DNA from 3 places in the Anaerobacillus sp. QJM3NY_32 genome. Region 3 is predicted to be linked to each of the others. Evidence: riboswitches for the same ligand, from Rfam matches in the RefSeq annotation. Region 3 holds a riboswitch; each other region holds the start of a gene.

Region 1 (7,594 bases), 500 kb from region 3:
TTGCAGATCCGACTCCGAATCGCTATAGAGCCTTGTTATTAAAGCGAGATGTAAGAAAACTTAATGAGTATGCACAGGTTATTTCAAGCCAATTAACAACGACTGATCCAGGAGAAGTCTGGAGTGGTATAGACGCTGAGCAACTTAGAATGTACGTCTTTGATGCAGAAATGTTAATTGAAACACTTTACCCAGCAGTTAAAAGAATGAAAGAACTTCATGCACTTGAACATAATGAAGTGAGAAAATTGCTATATAAAGTCGTTGAATCCATTAGAGACGCTGAGGTGTTACGAAGCCACGATATCGTTGGAAACTTAAAGCAAACACAGACCGTTATCAAAGAATTAAAAAATCAGCTGATCGAATTACGAATATCTAATCATCAAAATAAAGATTGGTTATGGTTAATTAGGAGAATAGAGTCGATTGCCAATCATCTTATTGAAAGTTCAAACGAACTCGGAGCTAGACGGATGGCAAATATTGAAGAACAAGTTCGATTAGACGATCCAGAAGAAGTAAAGAAAGAAAATGTTCAAGAAAGTGAAAAATCAAATCAACCAAGAGCAGCTACAAAGAAGGCGCTCCAAGCTATCGTAGCAGGCGCAGTGGCTATTTTCTTAGGTTATTTTCTTTCACCTACTCACCAGTACTGGGTTCTCCTCTCTGCATTTGTAGTACTTTTAGGAACGGATACCGTTGGAATGACGTTACAAAAAGCTTTTCAACGGTCACTGGGAACTATTTTCGGCGCGGTTGCAGGTTTTGGCCTGGCGCATCTTCTTGAAGGAAGGCTTGTCTTAGAGTTAATTGCATTATTTTGCTGTATCTTTATGGCGTTTTATTTGCTATCCATTTCGTATGCGATGATGATGTTTTGGATGACAATGCTAATCGCAATTATGTACGATTTTATCCTAGGTGGGATTACAGAACAGATTCTAATAGCTCGCGTGTTTGATACGTTAGCAGGAGCATTCATTGGCTTTCTAGCGGCAGCAGTGATCTATCCTAAAACTACACGTGAAAAGGTTGCAGATACTGCGGAAGATTTTCTTAATAAATTAAATGAGTATGTGTCGGATTATCTTGAATCCTTTTCACATACTGAAAAGAATTTTAATTTTACAAATCAGGCGTTTGGTATTGATGAACAAATGCGAAAAATCGTTGAAGATGCGAGGCCGCTTCGTAATCGACCTGCTATTCTTGCCCGATCAGGGATTGAACGCTGGTTAACTGTACTAACAGCGATTAATTATTTTGCTAAACATCTATTGGCTTCGACAAATCGAAATAACCGTTCAACTATCATAGAAGGATCAGAGAACACACTTTTCGAGGTTAATGAAGTGATTAAACATAATGTCCATACATTACTTAAACTATTAAAAGGTGAAACAGGGTTAACGATGTATAGTTTAAATAAAGAAAGAGAGCATATTGAAGGTCTTTCAGAAAAAGTTGAATATGCAGATGTAAATTTGAAAAAGTTTGTAAATGACCTCTATTATATATGGAGAATTAACCAGTCACTATTGATATTAGGGAAGGAACTTGGCTCAATAAAGAATAAAGAAGCATCTGATCATTTTAATACAAATCGTAACCTGGAGCAGTAACGCACCGGGTTATTTTTTGTTGAGCAAAATGTTGATGGGGCGATTGAAACTAAGCTTTCATTCGAATAAACCAGAAATCAATACATCTAAATATAGGCTAACTAATCCTTAATGAAGTGACTTGAAGTGGGAGCTATGAAAATAAATCAAAAATGATTAGTTTATTAAAAGGTAGAGCGGGAATAGAGAGGTGTGACAGTATAATTTTAATTTAGGATTGACAATAGGAGGAAATATTCATGGTTAACAACAAGACTGTATTTATTACAGGCGCAGCTAGAGGTATTGGTTTTGAAATTGGTGAAACGTTCGCAGAGAATGGAGCAAAAGTTGTTCTATCTGACATAAATGAAGAAGGAACAGAAGAAGCTGCTCAGAAACTAAGAGATAAAGGTTATAACGCTATTGGTATTAAAGCAGACGTGACTAATGAAGATGAAATTAAACAAGCAATTGACCGTACTGTAGAAGAATACGGTCGCTTAGACGTGTTAATAAATAATGCGGGACTTCAGCACGTATCTGCATTAGAAAACTTCCCAACTGAGAAGTTTCGTATGATGCAGGATATTATGCTTACAGCTCCTTTCATAGCAACAAAGCATGTATTTCCAATCATGAAGAAACAAGGATTTGGGCGAATTATTAACATGGCATCTATCAATGGTGTCATCGGTTTCGCAGGGAAAGCGGCTTACAATAGTGCCAAGCATGGGGTCATCGGCCTTACAAAAGTTTCTGCACTTGAAGGTGCGGAACACGGTATTACAGTAAATGCCATGGCACCAGGATATGTTGATACACCACTCGTAAGAGGACAGATGGAAGATCTAGCGAAAGAACGCGGAGTAGAGCTAGAAAAGGTACTAGAAGAAGTAATCTATCCACTTGTACCACAAAGAAGACTTCTTGAAGTGAAAGAGATAGCTGATTACTCAATGTTTATCGCAAGTGATGCAGCGAAGAGCATTACAGGTCAAGCCCTACTAATTGATGGTGGCTATACAGCTCAGTAAATTTAGATTTTACTAAAAAAATATTAAAGCAGCGCTTTCTAATGAGAAGCGCTGCTTTTTTATTGATCGCTAAAGGCTATTTGAAGACCAATTAAAGCAAGCAATAAAGCTTTTGCAAGATTGAATTTTCTAGCTAGGGCATGATTTTCTACGACATAGAATGCGATTTTTCCTGCAAAAAAGCTTATTGCACTAAAGATAAGAAAGGCTTGTAGAATGAAAACCCCTTCTAAAATTAACATTTGAAGAGCGGATGAATTCGCCTGCTGGTTTACAAACTGTGGAAGAAGGGCGAGAAAGAATAAAGAGACTTTTGGATTTAAAATATTCATAACAATCCCTTTTCGATATAAAGAAAAATAAGGTCTGCTAGGTTGACTTAGGGGTTTAGCTGCGGATCCGCTATCTTTAAAAGCTTCATATGCCATGAAAAGTAAGTAAGCTGCCCCGCGGTAACAATCGAAAAGGCGAGAGAGGATTGATAAAGGACGGCAGAAATTCCTAAGGTAGCAGCAATATGTACAAGTAGTCCTGAAGAGAGGGCAAGAAAACCATATCCTCGTGAAGTGATCCGTCAATTCGTCTCTCGATTTCAATTAGATGGTAGCGGGACATTGGCCGGAAAAGACCAATAACTTGACAGGTTTCTCATTAATGATATAATTCTGACATCTTTTAGTGTTGTTGGAGGAATAGTTCCATGGAACCCATTTTACTTGATATACCAAATAAATTTAGCACTGACCGTTTACATATACGTTCTCCACTACCTGGGGATGGTGCTTCGGTTCATCAATCAATTGATGCCTCGTTAGAAGAGCTTAAATCCTGGATGCCTTTCGCACATATAGATCAAACGGAAGAAGATGTTGAAGCGAATATCCGCGAATCTCACGTAGCGTTTTTAAAGCGGGAGGATCTTCGACTATTACTCTTCCATAAACAGACGGGTGATTTTATCGGTTCCTCAGGGTTACATCGAATAGATTGGAACGTTCGTAAATTTGAAATCGGTTATTGGATTGATTCTAGATACGCTGGTCAAGGCTATATGTCTGAAGCGGTCCAAGGCATTGTAGATTACGCCTTTTCAGAGCTAAACGCTAGAAGGCTAGAAATTCGTTGTAATGCGACAAATTGGCGAAGTCGGCGAATTGCCGAGAAACAATCGTTTCAACTTGAGGCTATTTTACGAAACGACCATGTCTCAATTGATGGCAGTAAACTAACTGATACATGCGTCTATGCTTTAACAAAAAAATAAATTTGGTAAGAATATGCATCTTACTTATGGGAGGAATAAGGTTCTTGCATCAAGAATAAACGAGTAATGAATGATTTTGATGATGGAGGGAAACTATGTGATCGAACGAGCGACGATAGAAGAAAGAGATTTTATTTTGTCGAATTCCATTCAATCTGTTAATGAAGGAACGACAAATCCCGGTATCGTAAAAGAAGAGAAAGCACTTGAAATTGTATCATCCATTCTTGATCGAGGTGGTTACCACCTCATTTATCGCGACGAAGGGGAAATTGCTGGCTGGGTATTACTTGGAGAAAACACGGATTATTTTACAGAAAGCAAGCATGGGTTCATTTATGATGTATTTGTTTTTCCAAAGTTTCGTGGGAAAGGGTATTCTAAGCAGCTCGTTCAAGCGAGTATTGAAAACTTCAAAGAACAGGGATATGAGGAAATTCGTTTGAATGTGTATTCCTCTAACTTCGCGAAATACATTTATAAAGACATTGGATTTCGAGAACTTCAAACGATCATGGTTTATAAATAGTTGTCCAGCTTCTTTTCATTTATTAAAAGAATGTGAAAAACAACTCATAATCAATCATCATGCCCTTGGAACTTGCTACACTATTTTTGCAGGGACTTCCCCGGTTCCTGCCCCCCTTAAAATATAAAGTGTGAGCCCCATGCATTTCCCAGCATGGGGCTTTTCCTTTTCAATCACACAGAAATGAGGGAGAGTATTGGTATATCAATTTAAGTTAATAAGTCAAGAAGAAGTCGAGCGAATTATCTCGTGGAACTATGATGGGCTATACTCATTTTATAATATGGACGAGGATCTTGAAGATCTAAAAGAGTTCCGGGAAGATGCAGCCAGCAATGAAAATTATTGGAGCGTCTACCATAGGGATCATCTTATTGGTTTTTTTAGTTTTCATGTGCATGAAGACAACCATATAGAAATTGGCCTAGGAATGTGTCCCGATAATGTTGGAAAAGGAGAAGGCTTTTCTTTTTTAGAGGCTGGCCTTCAAAAAGCAGTTGAATTGTATCGTCCAACTTCCTTTGGAATGGCAGTAGCTGAATTTAATAAACGAGCCATAAAAGTGTATCAAAGGGCTGGATTTCAAATCACTCATCTGTTTATGCAACAAACCAATGGGGGAGCATTTCAATTTGTTGAAATGAAGAAAAACCTCGTTTAAAACAATAATTGCAAAATACTAAATAGACCGATAGAATGAATCAAAATTAGATTTTTAATTTCCTTATTGAGAGAGGCGGAGGGACTGGCCCTTTGATGCCCGGCAACCTGATAGACAAGGTGCCAAATCCAGCAGAGTCTATGCTCTGAGAGATAAGGAAGAGCTCTGAAGCGAACTCTTCCTTATTAGTTAGGAAGAGTTTTTTTTAGACGATTCAATAAATGAGAGACGGGTTGTGAAGAATTTGAAAAAAGCTGACCGTATTCGCAAAATGAAAGTTCCAGATGCAAGTGAAAAGTATGGTGATCGTCTGCCACCGGGGCAAGTACTTACAGAAAGGTTCCCTATTCTACATGAAGGTGATGTACCTGTGTATGAGATGTCGACATGGAACCTAAGTGTATTTGGAGAAATTGATAAGGAAGTGATCATTTCCTATAGCGACATACTTGCCTTACCACAGAAGAAAGTAAAGTGTGATATTCACTGTGTCACAAGGTGGTCTAGGTTTGATAATACTTTTGAAGGGGTTTTGATTAAGGATTTTATGAACGCATATGGGATAGTACCGAAAACGAACCATGTTATGCTACATGGTGACTATAACTATACAACGAATATTCACCTCACTGACTTAATGAGAGATAATGTTATTCTTGCCCACTCAGTCGATGGAGAGAAATTAACGGCAAAACACGGATGGCCTCTCAGGTTAGTTGTACCGCATCTTTACTTCTGGAAAAGTATTAAATGGATCAGAGGTATAGAATTTATCAATGAAGACAAACCTGGTTTTTGGGAACAAAACGGATTTCATAACCATGCCGATCCATTTAAAGAAGAAAGGTTTTCTGGAGAGGATTTGGGACTACCGGAAGATGAATGGGAGAAAAAAGAGTTTGATTAATTTTTCTTAAAAAAGCGGGCGTGATTAACACATATAGAATTGATTGAGGAAAAGGTAGTTTATTATCACATTCTAAATATCATCATATCTATAAAAAAATAGTTTAAACTTGAAAGTCAGCAGAACCTTAGTATGTGTGGGTTTTGCTGACTTTTTATTCTCTGGTAATTAAAAAAGAGAAGAATTTTAAAAAAGAATGATCTAAATGGATCTTCCCTCCGTTAGCTAAGTGTAAATCAAAATTAAGGGGAGTGGATTTGAAAATGAATACGAACAAGAATATGAAAAAGAAAGTGATCGATTGGAAAAAGGGACTATTAATTGTTCCGCTTAGCTTTTCACTTTTAATACCAACTGCTGGAGCATTTGCCTCTGACCACGACCAGCAAATGGACAAGCCTACAGTAGAAACACCAGGTGCTGATCTTCGTGCTGATCTTGGCCATTTACTAAGTGAGCATGCTTATCTTGCAGTAGAAACAATGAGAAAAGGAGCTGAAGGTTCTGCAGATTTTGAAGCTTCTGCTGGTGCCTTAAGTGAAAACACGGAAGACCTTACAGCTGCGATTACATCCGTTTATGGTGAAGAAGCAGGAGCTGAATTTAATGAAATTTGGAGCAATCATATCGGTTTCTTCGTTGACTATGTGAAAGCAACAGGTAATGAAGATGAAGATGCAAAACAAAAAGCTTTAGATAGCTTAGATGGTTATAAAGAAGATTTCTCTAATTTCTTGGAAAATGCAACAGGAGAACGACTTCAAGCTGAAACATTGTCTGAAGGACTTCAAGCTCACATTAATCAGTTGATTGGTTCATTTGATAGCTATGTAGCAGGTGATTATGAGATGGCTTACGAGAAAGAACGTGAAGCGATTGCTCACATGCAAATGGTGGCTAAAGGATTCTCTGGTGCCATTACTGATCAGTTCCCAGACAAGTTCGAGAACACAAAAGCCGTAACACCAGCATCTGATCTTCGTGCAACATTAGGTCATTTATTATCTGAACATGCTGGTCTTGCAATGATGACAATGCAGAACGGAATCGACGGATCAGAAGACTTTGATGCATCTGCAGCTGCACTAAGCGAGAATACGGATGATCTAGCTGCTGCGATAACTTCTGTATATGGTGAAGAAGCAGGAAATCAATTTAAAGAAATGTGGTCTGGACATATCGGTAACTTTGTAGAATATGTTCAAGCGACAGGAGCTGAAGATGAAGCTGCTCAAGAAAAAGCACTAAAAGCGCTGGAAGACTATCGTGCAGACTTCTCAAGTTTTCTTGAAACAGCAACTGAAGGTAGATTAGAAGCGGGACCATTATCTGAAGGTTTACAAATGCATGTGAATCAATTAATATCTGCGTTTGATAGCTACACTACGGAAGACTACGATGCAGCTTATGATTCGGTTCGTGAAGCTTATGCTCATATGTATAAGCCGGCAAAGGGACTTTCTGGTGCTTTCGTAAACCAATTCCCGGACAAATTCGCTATGGAAGCTATGCCAACTGGTATGCCTAAAACAGGTATGGGTGGTACAGCTGAACAGCAAATGCCAATCGAATGGATTGTTGCAGCCATTCTT
Region 2 (7,594 bases), 530 kb from region 3:
CGATCTGGAAGCGAAAGAAAAAGGGATTGCAGAATGGACTTATGAAGATATTCCTAAAAAACTCTGGCCGCTTTCCCCGCTAAGTCAAATGTGGGGTATCGGATCGCGTGTCGAGCGAACGTTAAATCGAATGGGGATTATGAATGTAAAGCAGCTTGCGCATTACCCGCTACATCTACTAGAAGAAAAATTCGGTATTATGGGAAATCAGCTCTATCATCATGCGTGGGGCATCGATCTTTCTGAAATGGGTGCGCCGATTATGCAGGGACAGATTAGCTATGGGAAAAGCCAAATTTTGTTGCGAGATTACCATGACGAAAAAGACATTCAACACGTCATTCTTGAGATGAGTGAAGAAGTTGCAAGACGTGCGAGAAAAGCCCGGAAGGCAGGGCGTACGATTAGCCTTGGGATTGGTTATAGTAAAGAAGAAGGCGGGGGTGGCTTTCACCGTTCAAGGAGTATCCACAGCCCGACTGCTATTACGCTCGAAATATACAATGTATGTCTTCAGTTATTTGAGGAGTTCTTTGGAAGAAAAACGGTTCGTAAGATTTCCATTACCCTTTCAAATATTTGCAATGATGAAGAAGTGCAGTTGGACTTATTTAACGCGTCACGCCCAAAGCAGCGGGATCTCGGATATGTGATGGATTCGATCCGTGAGAAATATGGCTCAGATGCGCTGCTTCGTGCCGTTTCATACACAAAGGCCGGTACGGCACTGCATAGAAGTAAACTTGTGGGTGGTCATAAAGCATAGAAGGGGGAAGAAGCGTGATTCGTGATCGCGGAAATATAAAATGGACGTCAATGATGTTACCTGAGCATGTGAAAGAGCTAAGAGATTGGAAAACCGAAGAGAAAAAAAGTGAAAAGCCGGTACTTGATGAACAAAGAATGGCGGAAATGAATGAAACAATATGTGAAGCAATGGCCAATCACAACTCGCTTTGTTTTCAACACTTTAGTGGGGGAGAAACGAAAACTCTCTTTGGATATGTGGACTATGTAGATCCACTTACGAAAGAACTGCGTATTATTGACCATAATGAAAAAAGGACAACGATAAAGCTGCTGGACCTTGTGCACGTAGAGTTAGAATGAAAAAAATGGAGTATCCTCTCGGATGTAAAAAAAGTTTTTCATTTCAGGATTGGGGTAAAATAATTATAAAGTCAAACCTGAATAAGTGAGACCATCCTGTCTGGTTAGAAACGAAGGGTGAATCAGATCAGATGAATTCAAAATCCGGAGTGAGATGAAAGATGCTATTAGCTCAAAATCTTAAACAAAATACGGAAAAGATCAAAGGAATTGATATTCACTATGAATACTATAGAAATGACACAGCCGTCGATCGGCCAGTATTAACGCTTCTTCACGGTTTTCTATCGTCGAGCTTCAGCTTCAGAAGATTGATACCATTATTAACAAAGGCATATACTGTTGTTGCCATTGATCTTCCTCCGTTCGGAAAAAGTGAAAAGTCTAATCGTTTTGTCCACTCTTATCATAATTATGCGGAAGTGGTGGTTGAACTTTTAGAAAGGCTTTCAATTGATCATACTGTTATGATCGGCCATTCTATGGGTGGGCAAGTAGCAATGAGAGCCTCGGCTATGAAAGATGATCTCGTTAGTAAGAATATTTTACTGTGCAGTTCAGGATATCTTGAAAAGGCTAAACAGAGTCTAGTGTATACATCGTACTTACCTTTTTTCTCGGTATACTTGAAAAGGTGGCTTTATCGAAAAGGTGTTAGAGGAAATTTGCTTAATTGTGTTTATGATCCTTCCCTTATCGATGAAGAAATGATGGATGGATATATCCAACCTTTCTTCAATGAGGGTATCTTTCGGTCATTAGTTAGGATGATTCGAGATCGCGAAGGAGATTTGTCAGAAGTTGAACTAAATCAAATTCATACACCTAGCCTACTAATATGGGGAGAAAATGACAGAGTTGTGCCGTTGAAAATTGGGAAGCGTCTCAGTAAGGATCTCCCAAATGCTAAACTGATCATCTATGAAAAAACCGGTCACCTTCTACCAGAAGAAAAACCGGAATCGATTATGAAGGATATTGAGTGGTTTTTAGGAAAATAAAGATTGATCTATTGCAAAAATTGGTAGTCATACAAAGCTTGAACCAGACTAGTTAATCAGGTAAACTCCTTAAAGGATGAGGAGTTTATTTTGATGCAGTTAATCAAAGTTGACTCATCAGAATAATGCGTGATAAAGTAAAGCTCGTTATGAAAAAGTAAAATGAAGCATGCGCTCATTAATAATTGTATATTTCTTATTAAGAGAAGTGGAGGGACCTGGCCCAAAGAAGCTTCAGCAACCTCTGATCATCAGAAAGGTGCTGCTTCCAGCAAGAGAAATCTTGAGAGATAAGTGCAAAAGCCTTCTTCTCTTGAAGTGGGCTTTTTTTATTGAGACAGAATAAAAGATGAAGGAGACATGAATAATGGAGAAAGAAATAAAGGGGAACGGCCTGGCTTTACTTCCCCTTGGAATATTTATTGTGCTTTTTATTGGTACAGCTATCATAACAAAGGACTTTTATAGTATGCCTGTTATTCTCGCTTCTCTAATTGCGGCGGGCGTAGCTCTTTCGATGAATCGAAAAGAAAGCTTTATGAAAAAAGTGGAAGTGTTTTGTCGTGGAGCAGGTAATACGAATATCATATTAATGATTTTGGTCTTTTTACTGGCTGGGGCGTTTGCCGGAACAGCTGAAAAAATTGGAGCAGTAGATTCGATTGTTAATTTAGGTATATCAATTCTACCGGCTAATCTTTTAATCGTAGGTTTGTTTGTCATTGGCTGTTTTATTTCTATTTCGATGGGTACATCGATGGGAACGATTGTAGCACTTGCTCCCATTGGAATTGGAATTGCAGAGCAAACCGGAGTTGCCCCGGCACTGGCTTTATCAGCGGTCATAGGTGGGGCAATGTTTGGTGACAATCTTTCTATGATTTCAGATACTACGATTGCGGCAGTACGCACACAAAATACGCAAATGAAAGATAAATTCAAAGTAAACTTTTTTATAGTCTTGCCAGCTGCTATTGTAACAGCCATTATTTATGGTGCTTTAACGATGGGAGAGCAAGCAACGGTTGGAGGAGAACACGCATTTGATTTCGTTACAATTATCCCTTATTTAGGTGTACTGATCGCAGCGATCGCTGGTGTTAATGTTCTTATTGTACTTGTAAGTGGTACCTTATTTGCTGGGATTGTAGGTTTATATAACGGAACATTTGGAATGAGTGAACTGATCTCCACGGTTACAGAGGGCATAAAAGGGATGGAAGACCTTGCCATGATTGCTCTCGTCATCGGAGGGATGATTGAAGTCATTAAGCATAACGGAGGAATACAATACGTATTGGACAAAATCCTGAGCAAAGTAACTTCTCGTAGAGGAGCAGAGTTTGGTATCGCCGGTCTCGCAAGCGTGCTTGATTTATCAACAGCTAACAACACCATTTCGATCATAATGGGGGGGCCACTTGCGAAAAACATTTCCGAAGAATATGGGGTAGACCCACGAAAGTCTGCTAGTATTCTTGATATTTTCTCAGGTAGTATACAGGGCATGCTCCCATATGGGGCACAGGTGCTTGCAGTAGCAGGTCTTGCGTCGATTTCGCCACTCGCTCTACTACCGTATTCAATTTATCCAATCCTCATTGCTATTGCAGGAATTATTGCGATTTTCATCAACTATCCTTCTATTTCGAAAAAGGGCTAAAGTGATAGTAAACAGAATCTTGAATTAAAATTTGATATGAGCATTTAAAAAACAGGTAGCTCAATTTAATATGTACCCTATAGAGTAGACACTTAAAAAAAGTCTGCCCTATAGGGTACTTTTATGTATAATGAGGACAAATTCTACGATGGGAAATGATTATTAATGAGTAAGAAAGTATTCTCAGAGGAAGATGTCAAAACACTTGCCTCTAATAAATTTGTGAAATCAGTTAGTGAAAAAGGAATCACATACAGTGATGAATTTAAGCGAATATTCATTACGGAGTATGAAAAAGGAAAACTACCGAGTCAGATTTTTAAAGAAAATGGATTTGATGTCGATACTCTCGGACACGAAAGAGTACATTCTGCCGCGAGAAGGTGGAGACAGGGTTATAAAAACAAAGGGATTAATGGACTTACTGACACTCGTAAAGAAAGCTCCGGAAGATCCAAAGATAAGGAACTGTCTTTAGAGGAAAAATACAAACGTTTAGAAGCTCAAAATAACCTATTAAAAGCAGAGAATGATCTCCTAAAAAAGCTCGAAATGATGGAAAAGGGGATGGGAAAAAAGAGATAAAATTAGCTGCTTCTCTCAAGTTTGAATTAATCCGCCATATCATCCATGAGTATCAACTTAAAAATATGGTCCGATACTTATGTTCCGTAGTGGGTGTCTCACGATCTGGTTATTATCGTTATTTCACTGAAGGTGCTCGAAAGCGTCGAACAGAAAACGAGGCGCGAGACCAAGTTTTAAAAGACTGGATCCTAAAAGCCTATGCCTTTAAAAAGCGAAAAAAAGGGGCACGTCAAATCAAGATGACGCTAGCTAACCAGTATCAAATAACCTATAACTTAAAACGCATACGCAGAATCATGAAAAAATACGGAATCGTATGTCCGATCAGAAGAGCGAATCCCTATCGTCGTATGGCGAAAGCAACGAAAGAGCACAGCGTTGTACCAAACAAACTTGAGCGAAACTTCAAACAAGGCATCCCAGGGAAAGTACTTCTAACTGACATTACCTATTTGTTTTATGGAAATAAGAAGAAAGCGTATCTATCTACCATAAAGGACGGCTCTACGAATGAGATCCTAGCTTATCATGTGTCTGACCGAATTACGCTCGATCTAGCGACAGATACGTTAGTAAAACTTAAAAACAACCGTAAAGCAAAACTAGATGCGAATGCCTTTATTCATTCTGATCAAGGCTTTCACTATACTCACCCTACCTACCAAAAACAGCTAAAGAAATACGGTTTAGATCAGTCTATGTCTAGAAGAGGAAACTGTTGGGATAATGCCCCACAGGAATCTTTCTTTGGTCACTTTAAAGACGAAGCCTCAATAAAACCTTGTCAAACACTAATCGAATTAAAACGTGAAGTTAAGAGTTATATGATGTATTACAACCTGGATAGATGTCAGTGGAACTTAAAAAAGATGACCCCTGTTCAATACAGGAATCATCTTCTTAATGTTGCCTAGTCTTTTTTAAACTGTCCTTTACACAGGGTACATATTAATTTGAGCTACCTGCTTTTTTTATTATCCTTCGATTTGTTTTTGAAGATGCACAATTCGTTGAGGAAGAATGTACAAGTATTCAATAAGTGAATCTAGTAAGTCGATAATTAAGTTGGCCGTTTCTTCGCTTGTAGCTTTCTCAAGACAAAGGAGGTTATTTAAATTACTACCTTTGCCTAGTAGGTGTCCTAGTTTTACAATTGGTTCTTCTAAATCAATCTGTTTAGCAAGTGTTTCTAGCTGTTTAGAAAGTGGCTGTCCTAGCTCATTTTCAGATAGAAAACTACCTGTAATGCTCTCAAGAACACGATTAGCCATTACAGCCGTTGCGGTCCAATCCTTCATGTTATGTACATTCACTGCTGAGCGATAAACACGCTCAAGGTCATCGGGTAATCTAGCTGTGCTAGTCAGTCTGCCGAGCGGCTCTCGTGTAAAAGAGGTTTGATGCACGAATAGCTCAACTTCTTCTCCGCGATCATTATGGGACGTTTTAATGAGTATGAAAAGCACAGCTTCTTTACAAATAGAGCAGCGAGAAAGCGTGGAGAACACAGCCTGATTAATTTGATAATCGAACTTCAGTTGAAATGAAGCATCGCTTCCGCATTCTGGACATTCTGTATTAGCTGATTTTGGAAGCTTTGTTTGTCCGTATTTCACAACCGAATTAATAGTAGTCTGTTGTATCTTTCTCATCATATACCCCCTGGATCGATTTTGAGCAACTTGTTGTGGATTGTGTATCTATTCTTACATTTAATCATTGAGTTTATTTATTTTGAATTATAAAAAACATATCATCAACTTATAATTTTCGCCCCAAATGGAAATTTAAGGGGGTTGAAATGAATTACTTGTATGGAAATGGAAAAACGAATCAAAAGTCCTTTCTTGAAAGAGAGTAATAAAGTACCAAAATTGTGAATTTATTGACAGATGTGGCGAGCGAATTCTACACTATAGTTTAATGAACGATAGGAGGTATGACTATGGAACAACACCTTTGGAACCAATTATGGAAAGAACATGATCGAGCAAAAGATCTCTTAACATTCGCTTCTTCACACACGCCGGAAATCCCTTCAAAAAGTTCTCAAAAAAATCCAGGTTATGCATCTGGACCAGATCCTGCTTATGATAAAAGGAAACTGACGGGGTTGATCCTCGGACCGGTCCTTTTTCTTAGCATAATGTTGTTTTTTAATCCAAATGGTCTTTCAGAAGCAGGTTTGGCCATCTTAGCAAGTACGGCGTGGATTGCAACGTGGTGGATTACAGAAGCCATTCCGATACCGGCGACGTCTCTTTTACCATTAATTTTATTTCCACTAACGGGCGGACTAAAAGGTGATTTAACAGCATCAGCTTATGGCGATAACACCATTTTTCTCTTTATGGGTGGTTTTTTGATCGCGCTTACAATGCAGAAGTGGCATTTACATAAACGAATTGCTCTTTTCATTATATCAGCAATAGGAACAAGTACAGAGAGAATTGTACTTGGCTTTATGATTGCAACAGGCTTTTTATCAATGTGGATCTCAAACACGGCAACGGCTATGATGATGGTGCCAATTGGGCTGGCGGTGATTTATCAAGTATCCGAGCAGCTTGATATGAAACAAGAAGAAGGGATTCCGCAATTTAATTTTGGAAAAGCCATTATGCTTGGCATCGCGTACAGTGCCTCAATTGGTGGTTTAGCAACATTGATTGGAACACCTCCTAATACCATCTTTGCAGCGGTGGTCAATGAGCTATATGGCATCGAGATTTCATTTGCCCGCTGGATGATGTTTGGCGTACCTTTAACTGTTCTTCTTTTATTCGGCTGCTGGTATTACCTTGTGAAAATGGCATTTCCGATGAATGTTAAAGAGCTGCCAGGCGGGAAAGAGGTGATTAATAAGGAGAAAGCGGATCTTGGGAAAATGTCTATGGAAGAAAAGGTCATTATGGTAGTTTTTTCTTTCACTGCGGTTGCCTGGATTAGCCGTTCCTTTGTTTTAAGTGAGCTTAATCCGAATATAAATGACACTGTCATCGCGATGACTGCAGCGCTATTACTTTTTCTTATACCTGCCCCTTCGAAAAAAGGTGCCTTTCTTTTAGATTGGGATACAGCAAAAGGATTACCATGGGGAATTCTTCTATTATTTGGAGCTGGACTCGCCATTGCTTCTGGCTTTCAGGAATCAGGACTTGCGAATTGGATTGGGGAGCAATTAACGGTTCTTGAAGGCATCCATCTGTTCGTCATTTTACTACTTGTCACA
Region 3 (7,594 bases):
TATCTCTTATATTTGCCTTCGGTTGCCAGATTCCTTTTATGAATCTAAAAAATCAATGTTACAAAATAAGAAATGGGAACTGAAAGTGTATGATCGTATCCAGATAAGGAAGTGGAAAACAATACTACCTGATGGGGGAGATGTGTTTAAAGGAGGATTTCGGAAGAAAGAACTCAAAACGCTCACTTCTTCTTATATAAGGAAATTTATCTTAGAGACAAGACGTGCAGAGGTGACCCATTGGCTTCTCATACCACCTTCATTCTTGTTTTTCTTATGGAATCCTTTGAGTATTGGTTTAGTAATGGTTGGGTATTCTTTAATAGTTAATCTTCCATTTATTCTTATACAAAGGTACAATCGACTCAGGTTAAAACCATTATTACATCGACAGTTGAAAAAAGAGCAGCGCAGGGGGAATTCCATTGGAACACTTGGGGTTTGATCAAACCGAAAAAAGAAAGAACGAACATATTGATATTTGTCTAACGGAAGACGTGGAAGGACAGGGACTTACGACGGGGTTAGAAAAATATCGTTTTAAGCATAATCCACTACCAGAAATTGATTATAATGAAGTCGATATTTCCACTCAATTTCTTAATAAGAAATTGAAGACGCCATTTCTGATCAGCTCAATGACCGGCGGTACAGAGCGATCTTGGGAGATTAATAAACGTCTTGCCAAAGCTGCTGAAGCACATGGTTGGGCGCTTGGTGTAGGCTCAATGCGTGCCGCTATTCAAGAATCGAAATCCGCTTATTCATTTGACGTAAGAAAACATGCACCAACCATTCCTATACTAGCCAATATTGGAGCTGTTCAACTCAATTATGGTTTTACAGTAGAAGAGTGTAAGAGAGCGATTGACTTCATTCAAGCTGATGCGCTTCTGCTTCATTTAAATCCATTACAAGAAGTATTCCAACCTGAGGGTGATACAAATTTCCAAGATTTAATCGATAAAATTCGAGAAGTAGCAAAAGCGATCCCTGTTCCACTCGGTATTAAAGAGGTTGGCATGGGAATCGATGCGAAGAGTGCTCAGCGTCTTATAAGTGCAGGTGCCAGTTTTATTGATGTTGCTGGAGCGGGTGGAACATCCTGGATTCAAGTTGAAAGTTTTCGTTCCCATCAAACATTAAGACAACAAGCTGCCGAAGCTTTTCAAGATTGGGGTAACCCGACAGCTGATTGTATTATTGATGTAAGGAAACAGCATCCCGATGTCCCGATGGTTGCAAGTGGCGGACTAAAAAATGGTGTGGATGCAGCTAAAGCTATTGCTCTCGGGGCGGATGTGTCCGGATTTGGTAGGGCATTACTTGAAAATGCAGTAGATGATAGTGAAGAAGCGCTATCAGATCAATTAAAGCGAATTGAGTTCGAATTACGAACAGCTATGTTTGGAATTGGAGCTGCATCGATCAATAGATTAAAATACAATAGCGCATTAAAAAAGAAATAGCCAGAGCACTGAGCTCTGGCTTTTTTGTATGAATAAGTTAAGGAACGATGTTCAATTTGTCTTATTTAAACCATATGGCACCAATGACTTCGAGCAACTCCACTTGCTCAGACGAATGAGGAATCAACATTATCGGTTCCCGTAGTATAGGTCGTTCTCTAGAGAGCAAACTAGAGCTTAAGGAGGGCGACGCTAATGGCCTGGTTATCCATTTTTCCGTTTATCGTTGTCATTATCATTGCGATGAAAACAAAACTAGTGATCCCCGGATTAACGGCGGGTTTGCTAACAGCATCATTTATATACAAACCTGGATTGATCATTGGTTTACAACAGTTCTATGAATTTATTATGACTGGTTTGAAAGATGAAAATAATGTTAAAATCGTCCTTTTTCTATATATGTTTACGGGCTTAATCGGATTGATGAAATATACTGGTGGGATAAAAGGATTTGTTCAAGTTGCCTCATCCAAAATCAACTCAAAAAAAGGAGCGTTATTTCTGACGTGGGTGTCAACGCTAGGAACATTTAGTGCTCCTAGTTTCCGCATTGTAACGGTAGCCCCAATCATGAAAGCTCTTTTAAATAAAGTGAAAATCACTCCTCAGGAGCTTGGATTTGTGATAGAAACGACAGCAACTCCAGTTATTGTCTTAATGCCAATTGCTACCGCTTTTGTCGGCTATATGTCATCTGTTGTGCAGCTTTCACTAAAAGCAGAAGGCATTGAAGGAGATGGCTATCGTTACTTTCTTCAAAGTATCCCTTACAACTTTTTTTCGATTAGTATTTTATTGATTGGCTTTTATTTGAGTTTTTTCCATCATCGAAAAACGCCAGCTACAGACGCAGGTAATGTGGAAAAAAAGCTTGATGATCAATGGGAAGATTGTCATCCAGCTGTGGCGAAGGATCTTCCTACGAAACCGATGAATTTATTAATACCTCTTGGAGGAGTTATTCTCCTAACACTTCTTCTTACATATTGGAGTGGTTATAAGAAGGGGTTTACTTCTTTAATCAAGGCGTTTATTGAGGCAGATGTCCTGGACGCGATGGTCTTTGCACTTCTCACTACAGTACTTTTAACGTTCATTTTCTATTTATTTCAGCGTTTTTCTTTAAAGGACCTTGTTACTTATTTTATCGAAGGTGGTAACGAGATGATGCCGGTCATCGTCTTGCTTACTGTCGTTTGGGGCTTAGCAGCTTCAACAGAAGCTCTTGGCTTCTCGTCTTTTGTTACCTCAAACCTTGATTGGATTCCTACTTTATTTGTACCACCAGTCTTATTTCTCGTTGGGGCGTTTATTTCATACTTTATTGGCTCATCATGGGGCACATGGGGAATTTTAATGCCGCTGGGTATTTCATTAGGGTATTCTACAGGAGCAGATCTACCTGTTGTCATTGGAGCCGTGTTTGCGAGTGGGACATTTGGTGCTTTTGCTTCTCCGCTAAGTGACAATACGAATACAGTTGCGAGGATCTTGCAGTTGAATCCTATGACATATGCGAAATTTAAGCTTGGCCCAGCTTTATTAGCGGCGGGATTAGCAGCAGCTGGCTACTTTGTTATCTCTTTTGTAATATAATTATTTTTATGAGTACTTTTGTATTGACATCCGTTTTAAAACCATTTATTATTGGGACTAACTTAATAATCCTTTGTTTAAAGGATCTTCTTATTCAGAGAGGTGGAGGGACTGGCCCTTAGATACCTCGGCAACGGACCTATGAACTTATGTTCAATTGGAACCGTGCTAATTCCTGCGACGAAAGTCGAAAAATGAGAAGAGGCTCGGTCTATCCAAACCCTCTTCTGTTCGAGCAGATGAGGGTTTTTTTATGCACCCTCATTTGGAAATATGTTTTAGTAGAGGGAGAGACTGATATTGCATACACTAATGGATAACGAAGCAAGAAAACAACAGCTTATTAAGACCCTTCTCTCACAAGGGATATATAAGAAGGGTGAAAAGCAACTTTATATGTTATCACTAAATGAATTAGAAAACATATATGCTCGATCAAATAAAACCATACAGAGAAAAGGAAACGGAGTGGTCATAGTGGAACAAGCAACATTTGCAGCAGGGTGCTTTTGGGGAGTAGAAGCGCTATTTCAACAATTGAACGGTGTTATTTCAACTTCAGCAGGGTTTACAGGAGGAGAGACGATTAATCCAACTTATGAAGATGTTTATTCTGAATTAACAGGCCATGCCGAATCCGTACAAGTTGAATATGATCCTTCTCTCATTTCTTATGAAGAACTTGTAGAAGTTTTCTTTGAAAATCATAATCCAACCTCCTTAAACAAACAGGGAGAAGATGTCGGAACACGCTATCGCTCAGCGATCTTTTACCACTCAAATGAGCAGGCAGAAATAGCATTGATTGCAAAAGAAAAACTCGAGCGATCTGGACGCTTCAAAAAACCAGTTGTGACGCAAATTGTACCAATCACTTCATTCTATCGTGCAGATGAGTATCATCAAAGCTATCTTGCTAAGCGTGGACAGTCTTCTTGCAAAATTTCATAATAGAAAAAAGGCTTTCTCTCATTGTCATGAGGGAAGGCCTTTTTTAGTTAATCACCTTGATTGACACCTATTTGATCAATAAAGACTTTTCCTTTCTCTGATGCATTAAATTCGAATGTAAGAGCATTCATCTTCTTCGGATTAAAGGCATTGTTTGCTTCTAAGAATCGCTGCATCGGAATATTAAAGGTTTGGAGAACCGGTTCAGTAGGTTCACCATAACGTCCTTCTTCAAAGTATTTTGTTTTTGTGTGTTGAATAGGAAGAACACCTTGCAACTGCATGACGTCACTCAGCTTAACACTAGCGGATGCTCCGTTATCTGAACTAGCCGTGATTGTGAAATCAACAGGTTGCTGGTCAGATGGATCTGAAAGGTTTGCTGCTGTGAATGTTAATGAACTGTTCATTGTATAAGCAAATGGATCCTGAAGGGCTTTCTTGAAATTTAATTTGTATGTGCCGTTCTTTGAATAGGAATGATCCCATTTCAAAAAGACCCCATGAGTACCTCTTTCTTTATCGCGTCGAAATTCAAGCTCTCCTTCATACCATTGCAGCAAGCTATTAGTCTCTATGGTGATATAGGGAGATGTCGCTGTTGTGACATCAACGTCCTCTTCAAAGGTGCTATAGATATGATACGAAGGATCTTCATATTTACTAATGTATGTTGTATCAGGTAGCCATTCGAGAGCATAGCGATAATCCTCAAACATCGGTTGATAGGACTCATTTTGATGAAGCGTCGCCTCAAGAAAGCCAGCGACATATGTGCGGGCTATTTGTCGTTGTTCAGTGCCTTTAAGAAGAGGCTCTTTATTTAATAAAAGCGTGAAAGGGAAATACGTATCGTTTTCTCCCCACGTTGTGTTAAATTGTCCGTGATTGGCGCGATCAATATAAAGGGCTGCTTTCATAGCTTCTTTACTGCCAGTTAAATCAATCCCATTATACTGTCGGTCGCCTTCGAATTCCGATAAATCACTATCATAAGAACCTTGAAGTAATAAATAATTGACATCATCCACTTCGATTTTTCGATCTGAAAGTGTTTGATAATCCGTCGGTGCAAGTGCGATAACAGATTCAATATTATAATGGAAATCAAAAGTCATGTTCCCGTTATTTGGGTAACGATCAAGGTCATTGAATTTTGCTGCTAAAATCGCAGCTTGACCACCGCGAGAATGACCTATTAAAGCAATTTGATCCATCTTCACTTTGTTGAATAATGGATTATCTTTTTGAGAAGATAATTTCTCCATTTCTTCAATATGTTTAAGCAGCAACCAAGCGCGTCCATTAATGTCTCCTGCGAGGCCACCAGACCATGATGAATTGAAGAAGTTCTCATCTACTGATACTGTTAAAAAGCCACGACTAGCGAGTAACTCACCTAAATAATTGTAGCCTTCATCTGAGAAGTCCTCCATCTTATGGTTTCCATGGACAATAAGGACAAGAGGAAAAGAACCATTTCCTTTAGGCACCCATACACGTCCATTAAGTGGCACATTGGTGTCTTTAAAGCCCCAGAACCACTCGCGTTCTTTGGACCATTCTCCAACCATACTTGAAGCGTTAACTGACATCGTTTGAATATCTACTTGCTCCCCAAATTCAGGACGTTGCTTATCCTTTCCACTTCCATATGTATAAGTAGTTACATCAAATGAGCCGTATTCTGAAGGGTTATCACTAACAGGTGAGAGCGGCTCTACATTAATAGAGAGACGATCATTCATTAAACCAGGTGTGAATAACCAGTATGAAAAAGCTGACGTTGCTAAAACACCAAACAGTAGCATGATCATAGACATTGGCTTTTTGATGCCTTTAGAAAGAGGGTATCCGAACATAGCGCCAAGGATGATACCGACTGCAATTAAGAGATAGGAGAGCGGAAGGATGTTCTCTAATTGACGAAATTGATCTAATGTATAAATGGTTATAGCAAGCGAGACTCCAATACTTGCAATGAGAAGAGAGGGTAATCTTTTGAAATGCTCTATGAACCATGTACCAATCTTAACGGTGAGCAGTGTACTGACAACTGCAATTAATAGGAAAAGAATAACGTCCATTATTTGACCCAGTCCAGTATGAAAATCAAACCCAATCGAAAAGATTAGCAGCATTGTCATATGAAGAGCGCCGTAAGAAGCTCCTTTCCATATGGTTTTAAAGAAGGATTGTAATGGTTGAGTAAAAGAAATCAATAAATGCTTTAATTTATTTCGTTTGTGTGTATTTTTACGCGTTTTTTCAAATTCAGGTTCGTGTTCCACGCTAATCCTCCATTTCTTATCCTGCTGCTTTCATTATAGCAAATAGGAAATAAGGAAGAATGCTAAATCTAAGAATGCCTCAATTGAATAAGTAGTGGCTCGATGACTCTAGCACAGATTTCGTTCATTTAATTGTAAAAATAATCGCTGCGTAGTATTTGCTTCTCCTTTGTATAAGTCGTACAATAGGAATTAAGAATTAATGTGAAATATTTCACAAACGTATGTTTGTTGTGAAACTAAAGGTGGGGGATCAGGTGAAGAACGAACTTAAAGCGTATGCTTCAGGTTTTAAAATCACACACTTGTTTATGATTTTAGGTGCTCTTATGATTGGCGCATCCATTATTGTACAGGCTTTTCTTACAGTAGAAATAGTGAATCGGGTATTTATTGAAAAACTAGCATATTCAGACATTTCATCGTATCTCATTGGCTTACTGATTGTCATGGCGCTACGCCCTTGCGTATCTTATTTAATGGGAAAAGCAGGCGTTAACATGGCCGCTATTGTAAAACAAAGAATAAGAGAAGCGCTTTTGAATAAATTTTCTCGAGACGCACTTCTAACGTCTTACCAGGGTCAATCTGGACAGAAAGTGAGCGTTTTACTAGATGCGGTGGATGAGATTGATTCCTATTATAGTCAATACATTCCACAAGTGTTTAAAACGGCGGTTATTCCTTTTTTTATTCTAATCGCAGTTTCAACTCAGCATATTGAAACAGGGCTAATAATGATCGTGACGGCTCCATTCATTCCACTCTTTTATATTATTATCGGCATTCGTACTCAGAAAAAATCCGAGGAGAAGCTAGAGCAGATGACCGTTTTTTCTGGTCGCTTTCTTGATACAATTCAGGGTTTGACTACGTTGAACTTGTTTCGTCAATCGAAGAAATATCGCTCGATTATGGAAGAAAGCAGCTTGAATTATCGAGATGCAACGCTCGAAGTTCTTAAGGTTGCGTTTGTTTCATCCCTTATGCTTGAGCTTATTTCAATGTTAAGCATTGGGATTATCGCTCTTGAGATTGGTCTTCGTCTCATTGTGTTTAATAGCATGTCTTTTGCTACAGCCTTTTTCCTTCTTATGCTTGCTCCTGAGTTCTATCTTTCCCTAAAGGAACTAGGCAGTGCTTTTCATACTGGTAGAGGTAGCATGAGTGCAATGAAAAAGGTAAGTGAAGAACTTCATCGTGAAAGTGACGAAATGAAATGGGGAGATCGATTACTTGAAACGAAGGAGAGGCCACCACTGTTGGCGTTTAAGAACGTTTCAT

Evidence for each region. A riboswitch is a leader RNA that binds a small molecule or an ion and turns the genes downstream of it on or off. The one in region 3 is predicted to bind S-adenosylmethionine.
Region 1: it holds a riboswitch for S-adenosylmethionine, as region 3 does, so the genes downstream of both, AC0VYH_RS13585 (sulfite oxidase-like oxidoreductase) here and msrA (peptide-methionine (S)-S-oxide reductase MsrA) in region 3, are expected to answer to the same signal.
Region 2: it holds a riboswitch for S-adenosylmethionine, as region 3 does, so the genes downstream of both, AC0VYH_RS13745 (Na+/H+ antiporter NhaC family protein) here and msrA (peptide-methionine (S)-S-oxide reductase MsrA) in region 3, are expected to answer to the same signal.

The regions. Positions count from the first base shown of each region.
Region 1 covers NZ_CM149684.1:2,581,436-2,589,029, reverse strand. Annotated here, with positions in the region: gene AC0VYH_RS13615 (FUSC family protein) at 1-1,625, shown strand, start outside; gene AC0VYH_RS13610 (3-hydroxybutyrate dehydrogenase) at 1,865-2,641, shown strand; gene AC0VYH_RS13605 (LysE family translocator) at 2,701-3,219, opposite strand; gene AC0VYH_RS13600 (GNAT family N-acetyltransferase) at 3,342-3,905, shown strand; gene AC0VYH_RS13595 (GNAT family N-acetyltransferase) at 4,003-4,434, shown strand; gene AC0VYH_RS13590 (GNAT family N-acetyltransferase) at 4,631-5,095, shown strand; SAM riboswitch class I at 5,156-5,254, shown strand; gene AC0VYH_RS13585 (sulfite oxidase-like oxidoreductase) at 5,340-6,002, shown strand; gene AC0VYH_RS13580 (copper amine oxidase) at 6,299-7,594, shown strand, end outside.
Region 2 covers NZ_CM149684.1:2,611,069-2,618,662, reverse strand. Annotated here, with positions in the region: gene AC0VYH_RS13760 (Y-family DNA polymerase) at 1-766, shown strand, start outside; gene AC0VYH_RS13755 (YolD-like family protein) at 781-1,110, shown strand; gene AC0VYH_RS13750 (alpha/beta fold hydrolase) at 1,272-2,111, shown strand; SAM riboswitch class I at 2,305-2,408, shown strand; gene AC0VYH_RS13745 (Na+/H+ antiporter NhaC family protein) at 2,479-3,774, shown strand; one part of gene AC0VYH_RS13740 (IS3 family transposase) at 3,940-4,324, shown strand; one part of gene AC0VYH_RS13740 (IS3 family transposase) at 4,324-5,276, shown strand; gene AC0VYH_RS13735 (hypothetical protein) at 5,337-6,014, opposite strand; gene AC0VYH_RS13730 (SLC13 family permease) at 6,308-7,594, shown strand, end outside.
Region 3 covers NZ_CM149684.1:2,079,237-2,086,830, forward strand. Annotated here, with positions in the region: gene AC0VYH_RS11140 (glycosyl-4,4'-diaponeurosporenoate acyltransferase CrtO family protein) at 1-445, shown strand, start outside; gene fni (type 2 isopentenyl-diphosphate Delta-isomerase) at 426-1,469, shown strand; gene AC0VYH_RS11150 (Na+/H+ antiporter NhaC family protein) at 1,665-3,068, shown strand; SAM riboswitch class I at 3,156-3,269, shown strand; gene msrA (peptide-methionine (S)-S-oxide reductase MsrA) at 3,369-4,019, shown strand; gene AC0VYH_RS11160 (alpha/beta hydrolase family protein) at 4,067-6,310, opposite strand; gene cydD (thiol reductant ABC exporter subunit CydD) at 6,568-7,594, shown strand, end outside.